Regions from separate parts of the Nonomuraea sp. NPDC048892 genome, predicted to be linked through region 1. Evidence: riboswitches for the same ligand, from Rfam matches in the RefSeq annotation. Region 1 holds a riboswitch; the other holds the start of a gene.

Region 1 (3,274 bases):
CGGTGGGTCAGGACTCGCTGCCCTTGGTGAGCGCTGTGTACTCCTCGGGCGTCAGCAGCTCTTCGGTGTCGCCTTCCACGCGCACCTTGAACATCCAGCCCTCGCCGTAGGAGTCGCTGTTCACCAGGCCGGGGTCGTCCACGACGGCCTGGTTGACCTCCACGATCTCGCCGCCGACCGGCGCGTAGATCTCGTTGACGGACTTGGTCGACTCCACCTCGCCGACGGAGTCGCCCCGCTCGATGGTCGAGCCGACCTCGGGGAGCTGCACGTAGACGACATCACCAAGGGCCTCGGCGGCGAAGGCCGTGATGCCGACGGTCACGGTGAGGCCGTCTTCGAGGCCGGCCACCCACTCGTGCTCCTTGGTGTAGCTCAGGTCGTCAGGGATGTTGCTCACTTGTTCCTCCTGTAGAAGGGCAGCTCGACCACGTCCATAGGTTCATGGCTGCCCCGGATGTCCACGGCCAGGCCTGTTTCCGCGCCGGTGTCCACGTAGGCCATCGCGATCGGCTTGCCCAGGGTCTGGGAAGGCGCGCCGCTGGTGACCACGCCGACGACGGCGCCGTCTTTCGTGACCGGGTAACCGTGGCGCGGCACCCGGCGGCCCCGCGCGACCAGGCCGACGAGCCGGCGTCGCGGCGTGTCGTCCTTGACCGCCTCGAGCGCCGCCCTGCCGACGAAGTCACCGGGCTTGTCGAATTTCACCACCCGGCCCAGCCCCGCGTCGAACGGGGTGAGCCCGGCGTGCAGCTCGTTGCCGTACAGGGGCATGCCGGCTTCGAGCCTGAGCGTGTCGCGGCTGGACAGGCCGGCGGGCTTGAGCCCGTACGGCTCCCCGGCCGCCGTGAGGGCGTGCCACAGCGGCACCGCGTCGTCGTTGGCGACGAACAGCTCGAACCCGTCCTCGCCGGTGTAGCCGGTACGGGCGATGAGGGCCTGCCGGCCGTCCACCACGCCGGGCAGCCCGGCGTAGTACTTGAGCCCGGCGAGGTCGGCGTCGGTGAGCGTGGCCAGGATCTCCTGCGAGCGGGGCCCCTGGACGGCGATCAGCGCGTACTGGTCGGACCGATCCTCGACGACCACATCGAACGCTTTAGAGCGAATTGTCAGCTCATTTCCGACTTTTTCATAGTTCGAGGCGTTGGCCACGACCATGAACTCCTCGTCCCCGAGCCGGTAGACGATGAGGTCGTCGAGCACCCCGCCGCGCTCGTCCACGATCATGGTGTAGCGCGCCCGCCCGGGCGCCAGCGCCGACAGATGCCCGACCAGCGCGTGGTCCAGCGCCTGGCCGGCCTGCGGCCCGGTCAGGAAGATCTCTCCCATGTGGGACAGGTCGAACAGCCCGGCCGCCTCGCGCACGGCCTTGTGCTCCGCGGACTCGCTGCCGTACCGGAGCGGCATGAGCCAGCCCGCGAAGTCGGTGAGCGTGGCGCCGAGGCTCTCGTGAACGTCTCGTAGCGGTGTCGGTCGGGACATTGGTCGCACCTCAGGACAGGGTTGGATGCCAGGATCCTCCCCCTCTGTCATCGATGCCTGAGAGCTTCGCCCGACTTTTGCCGGACTTTCACCTTCGGCGAGGCCCATGGGCCTGCTTTCCAGAGGTCACCCTTAGCCGTGCGGTCCTTTGCCTTGAGAGGTTTGCGGGGAGGGCTTGCTCCTTCAGGGACCCTGACCGGCTGTCAGGGTGCTCTCCCGCACGATGCGTCGGTGATTGCCGCCAGCCTAGTGCCGTCCGGGGGTCGTTGTCGCGTCCAGGGCAGTCGTGACCCGCCGCCGGCGCACGCGTCTCAGCAGGCGGACACCAGCGCGTCGAACAACGCGTGGCCCTCCGCCATCTCCGCGTGCCACTGCACGGCCACCACGAAAGCCGCGTCCAGCTCGACGGCCTCGATCGTGCCGTCGGCGCTCGTGGCCGTGACCGCCAGGCCGGGGGCCAGGCGATCGACGGCCTGGTGATGGTAGTGCGGGACCGCCACCGGCTCCTCGCCCAATGCCTTCGCCAGCCGGGTGCCCGGCACGACGTTCACCGGCAGGTCGCCGAACCGGCCGGGCCCTGGGCAGTGGTCCGTGTGGCCGACCACGTCGGGCAGGTGCTGGTGCAGGCTGCCGCCCAGGGCCACGTTGAGCACCTGGAGGCCGCGGCAGATGCCCAGGTAGGGCAGCCCGGCGTCCAGGGCCGCGGCGAGCAGGGCGAACTCCGCCTCGTCGCGGAACCGCCTGACGTAGCCGATCCGCTCGTGCGGGGCGGCGCCGTACCTGGCCGGGTCGATGTCGCCGCCCCCGGCCAGGATCAGCCCGTCCAGGCCGCGCACGACGGAGGCGGGCGCGCCGGCCGGAGGCAGCACGACCGGCTGGCCGCCGGCCCGCACGACCTGCTCCACGTACGCGTACGGCAGCAGCGCGGCCGTCGTGTCCTGCCACACCGTGAACGAGGCGGGCTCGACGTAACAGGTGATGCCGATGACGGGACGACGCACCATGACCCCCTTAGAGCGGTGTGACGTAGGCACCGGAGATGCCGCCGTCCACCAGGAACTCGCTGCCGGTGATGAACGAGGCGTCGTCGCTGGCCAGGAACGCCACCGCCGCCGCGATCTCCGACGCCTCCGCGAAGCGGCCCACGGGGACGTGCACCAGCCGCCGCGCCGCCCGCTCGGGATCCTTGGCGAACAACTCCCGCAGCAACGGCGTGTTCACCGGTCCCGGGCACAGGGCGTTGACCCTGATGCCCTCCCTGGCGAACTGCACGCCCAGCTCCCGCGACATCGCCAGCACCCCGCCCTTGGACGCGGTGTAGGAGATCTGCGAGGTGGCCGAGCCCATCACCGCCACGAAGGACGCGGTGTTGATGATCGAGCCCTTGCCCTGGCGGCGCATGTACGGGATCGCGTGCTTGCAGCACAGGTAGACGCTGGTCAGGTTCACCTCCTGGACGCGGCGCCAGGCGTCGATGCCGGTCTCCAGGATCGAGTCGTCGTCGGGCGGCGAGATGCCGGCGTTGTTGAAGGCGATGTCCACGCTGCCGTAGGTGTCGTGCGCCGTGGCGAACATCCGCACGACGTCGTCCTCGCTGGTCACGTCGGCCCGTACGAACAGGCCGCCGACCTCGGTCGCGGCCTTGACCCCCGCCTCCTCGTCGATGTCCGCGCAGACCACCTTGGCGCCCTCCTCGGCGAAGCGGCGGGCCGTGGCCAGCCCGATGCCGCCGCCCGCGCCGGTGATGACCGCCACCCGATCCTGCAACCGCTGCATGTGTGTCACTCCGATG
Region 2 (3,274 bases), on a different contig from region 1:
AGGTCGTGGGCGTACGAGTTGAAATGCCCACTAATCAGCCGATCGTCTTGCTCAAGGAGGCACACGGGGAGCGGTTCCTTCCGATATGGATAGGCATGACCGAGGCCACCGCCATCGCGCTGGCCCAGGCGGAGGAGCCGCCGCCGCGGCCCCTCACCCATGACCTGTTCAGAGACGTGCTGAGCGCGCTCGGCGTCGGGCTGCGCGCGGTCAACATCGTCGCCCTGCGTGACGGCATCTTCTTCGCCGACCTGGTCTTCTCCAACGGCGTGGAGGTGAGCGCGCGGCCGTCCGACTCGATCGCGCTCGCGCTGCGCACCGGGGCCCGCATCTTCGCCAGCGAGGAGGTCGTCCAGGAAGCCGGGGTCATCATCCCGGACGACCAGGAGGACGAGGTGGAGAAGTTCAGGGAGTTCCTTGACACGATCACTCCCGAAGACTTCGGCAGGGCGGGGTAGGTATTTCAGTGCATTTACGCTTCACGACGCGCCGAGCCGGATCGTTGACTGCGCATGGTCACGGTCCTACGGTGCAAGTGAAACCCGTGGTCGCCTTTTACGAACCCCCAGATCAGGCCACGGGATGAGAGAAAGCCGGAGGTCCGCGTGGCGGTCAGCAGCGGCGAGGGAAAGACGGCCGGCCAGGAAGATCCGGTACGGCGCGAGAGCGCGCGGCAGCGTGCCGGAGAGCAGGGTCTGCTCTTCGACCAGCAACCCAGGACGCTGCCGGGTGACATCGGATACCGCGGGCCGACGGCCTGTGCGGCGGCCGGCATCACCTACAGGCAGCTCGACTACTGGGCACGCACCGGTCTGGTGGAGCCCACGATAAGAGCCGCGCAGGGCTCGGGATCGCAGCGGCTCTACAGCTTCCGCGACATCCTGGTGCTCAAGGTCGTCAAGCGGCTGCTCGACACCGGAGTGTCGCTGCAGCAGATCCGTACGGCCGTGCAGCACCTGCGTGACCGCGGGGTCGGTGACCTCGCGCAGATCACGCTCATGAGCGACGGCGTCAGCGTCTACGAGTGCACCTCGGCCGACGAGGTGATCGACCTGCTCCAGGGCGGCCAGGGCGTGTTCGGCATCGCGCTCGGCCGGGTCTGGCGTGAGGTCGAGGGCTCCCTCGCGGAGCTGCCGGGGGAACGCGCGGCGGTCGAGGACACCGTCCCGGCCGACCATCCCGCTGACGAGCTGGCCCGCAGGCGACGCGCCCGCCGCACCGGCTGAGGGCACCCGGCTCCACGAGGGCCGGGATGCCGGAAGAGGGGACTCCGATCCCCGGTATGACGCGCAGGCCCCTGGGAATGCGGGGCCCCGCGGCCACCTCCCGAGAGGGCGCCTGGGAGCGCTGAATCCCCAGGGAACACGCACGCGACGGTCCGATGACCGGCTAATGGGGCGTAGCGGTGTAATCTAGGACAGCAAGGCTGACGACCCCGTGCGGGAGAGTCCCCGGGCCCATCGCGGCGCCGGGGCGCCGAAGGAGCAACCCTCCCCGGAATCTCTCAGGCATCCTGTACCGCTCGGGCGAGGCGACTCTGGAAAGCAGGCGCTCCCGCCAGGGGCGCCTCACCGACGGTGCAAGCCCCACCGGGGGTGAAGCTCTCAGGTCGCGGTAGCACGTACGTCGTGCGGCCGCGCTGACAGAGGGGGAGATCCGGCACTCGCCCGCGCCCTGGCGCCGGTCTCCACAGCCTCGGGAGGCACACCCATGACCGATCTGTCAGCTCCGCCGTTCTCGTCCAGGCACATCGGCCCGTCGGAGTCCGAGCAGCAGCGCATGCTCGAAGCCGTGGGCTTCGAGTCCGTGGCGGATCTGGTGGCGGTGGCCGTGCCCGAGTCCATCAGGGTCAAGGACCGCCTCAAGCTGCCCGCCGCGATCGGCGAGGCCGAGGCCGTTGCCGAGCTGCGCGCCCTGGCCGGGCGCAACCGCGTGCTCACCTCGATGATCGGCCTGGGCTACTACGACACCGTCACGCCCGCCGTCATCCGCCGCAACCTGCTGGAGAACCCGGGCTGGTACACCGCCTACACGCCGTACCAGCCGGAGATCTCGCAGGGGCGCCTGGAGGCGCTGCTGAACTTCCAGACCGTCGTCTCCGACCTCACCGGCCTGCCCGTCTCCGGCGCGTCCCTGCTGGACGAGGCCACCGCCGCCGCCGAGGCCATGACGCTGGCCCGCCGGGCGGGCAAGTCGAAGAGCTCCGTGTTCGTGGTGGACGCCGACGCGCTGCCCCAGACCAAGGCTGTGCTCGCCACCAGGGCCGAGCCGCTCGGCATCACGCTGGTGGAGCACCCGCTCGACGGCGAGCTGCCCGAATGCTTCGGCGTGCTCGTGCAGTACCCCGGCGCCTCGGGCCGGCTGCGCGACTTCCGCGCCGTGGCCGCCGCCGCCCACGAGGCCGGCGCGCTGGTCGTGGCCGCCGCCGACCTGCTGGCCCTGACGCTCATCGCCGCCCCCGGCGAGCTGGGCGCCGACATCGCCATCGGCTCCTCACAGCGCTTCGGCGTGCCGTTCGGGTTCGGCGGGCCGCACGCCGCCTACATGTCCGTACGCGAGGGGCTGCAGCGCCAGCTCCCCGGCCGCCTGGTGGGCGTGTCGGTGGACGCCGACGGCGACCCCGCCTACCGCCTGGCCCTGCAGACCCGCGAGCAGCACATCCGCCGCGAGAAGGCCACCAGCAACATCTGCACCGCCCAGGTCCTGCTGGCCGTCATCGCCGGCATGTACGCCGTCTACCACGGCCCCGAGGGCCTGCGCCGCATCGCCCACCGCGTCCACCGCCACGCCGGCGCGCTGGCCGCCGGGCTGCGCGAGGGCGGCGTGGAGATCGTGCACCAGGAGTTCTTCGACACCGTGCTCGCCCGCGTGCCCGGCCGGGCCGCCGAGGTCGTGGCCGCCGCCGCCGAGCGGGGCGTCAACCTCTGGCAGGTGGACGACGACCACGTCTCCGTCGCCTGCGACGAGAAGACCGGCGCCGCCGAGGTGGCCGCGGTGCGGGCCGCCTTCGGGATCTCCCCGGACGGCGGGGCCGAGCCCGAGCACACCCCCGACGCGCTGCCCGCCGAGCTCCTGCGCGAGAGCGCGTACCTGACCCACCCGGTCTTCCACGCCCACCACTCCGAGACCGCGATGCTGCGTTACCTGCGCAAACTGCAGGACAAGGACATCGCTCTCGACCGCTCCATGATCCCGCTCGGCTCCTGCACGATGAAGCTGAACGCGACCACCGAGATGGAGCCGATCACCTGGCCCGAGTTCGCCGCGATCCACC

Evidence for each region. Region 1 has a riboswitch for glycine ahead of gcvT (glycine cleavage system aminomethyltransferase GcvT). Riboswitches for the same ligand answer to the same signal wherever they lie in the genome.
Region 2: it holds a riboswitch for glycine, as region 1 does, so the genes downstream of both, gcvP (aminomethyl-transferring glycine dehydrogenase) here and gcvT (glycine cleavage system aminomethyltransferase GcvT) in region 1, are expected to answer to the same signal.

What each region holds. Positions count from the first base shown of each region.
Region 1 is NZ_JBEZFZ010000013.1:178,730-182,003, forward strand. It holds gene gcvH (glycine cleavage system protein GcvH) at 8-400, opposite strand; gene gcvT (glycine cleavage system aminomethyltransferase GcvT) at 397-1,482, opposite strand; glycine riboswitch at 1,614-1,711, opposite strand; gene AB0C28_RS34935 (gamma-glutamyl-gamma-aminobutyrate hydrolase family protein) at 1,794-2,486, opposite strand; gene AB0C28_RS34940 (3-oxoacyl-ACP reductase) at 2,494-3,258, opposite strand; gene AB0C28_RS34945 (aldehyde dehydrogenase family protein) at 3,264-3,274, opposite strand, start outside.
Region 2 is NZ_JBEZFZ010000002.1:700,717-703,990, forward strand. It holds gene AB0C28_RS08530 (bifunctional nuclease family protein) at 1-458, shown strand, start outside; gene AB0C28_RS08535 (MerR family transcriptional regulator) at 606-1,226, shown strand; glycine riboswitch at 1,431-1,531, shown strand; gene gcvP (aminomethyl-transferring glycine dehydrogenase) at 1,711-3,274, shown strand, end outside.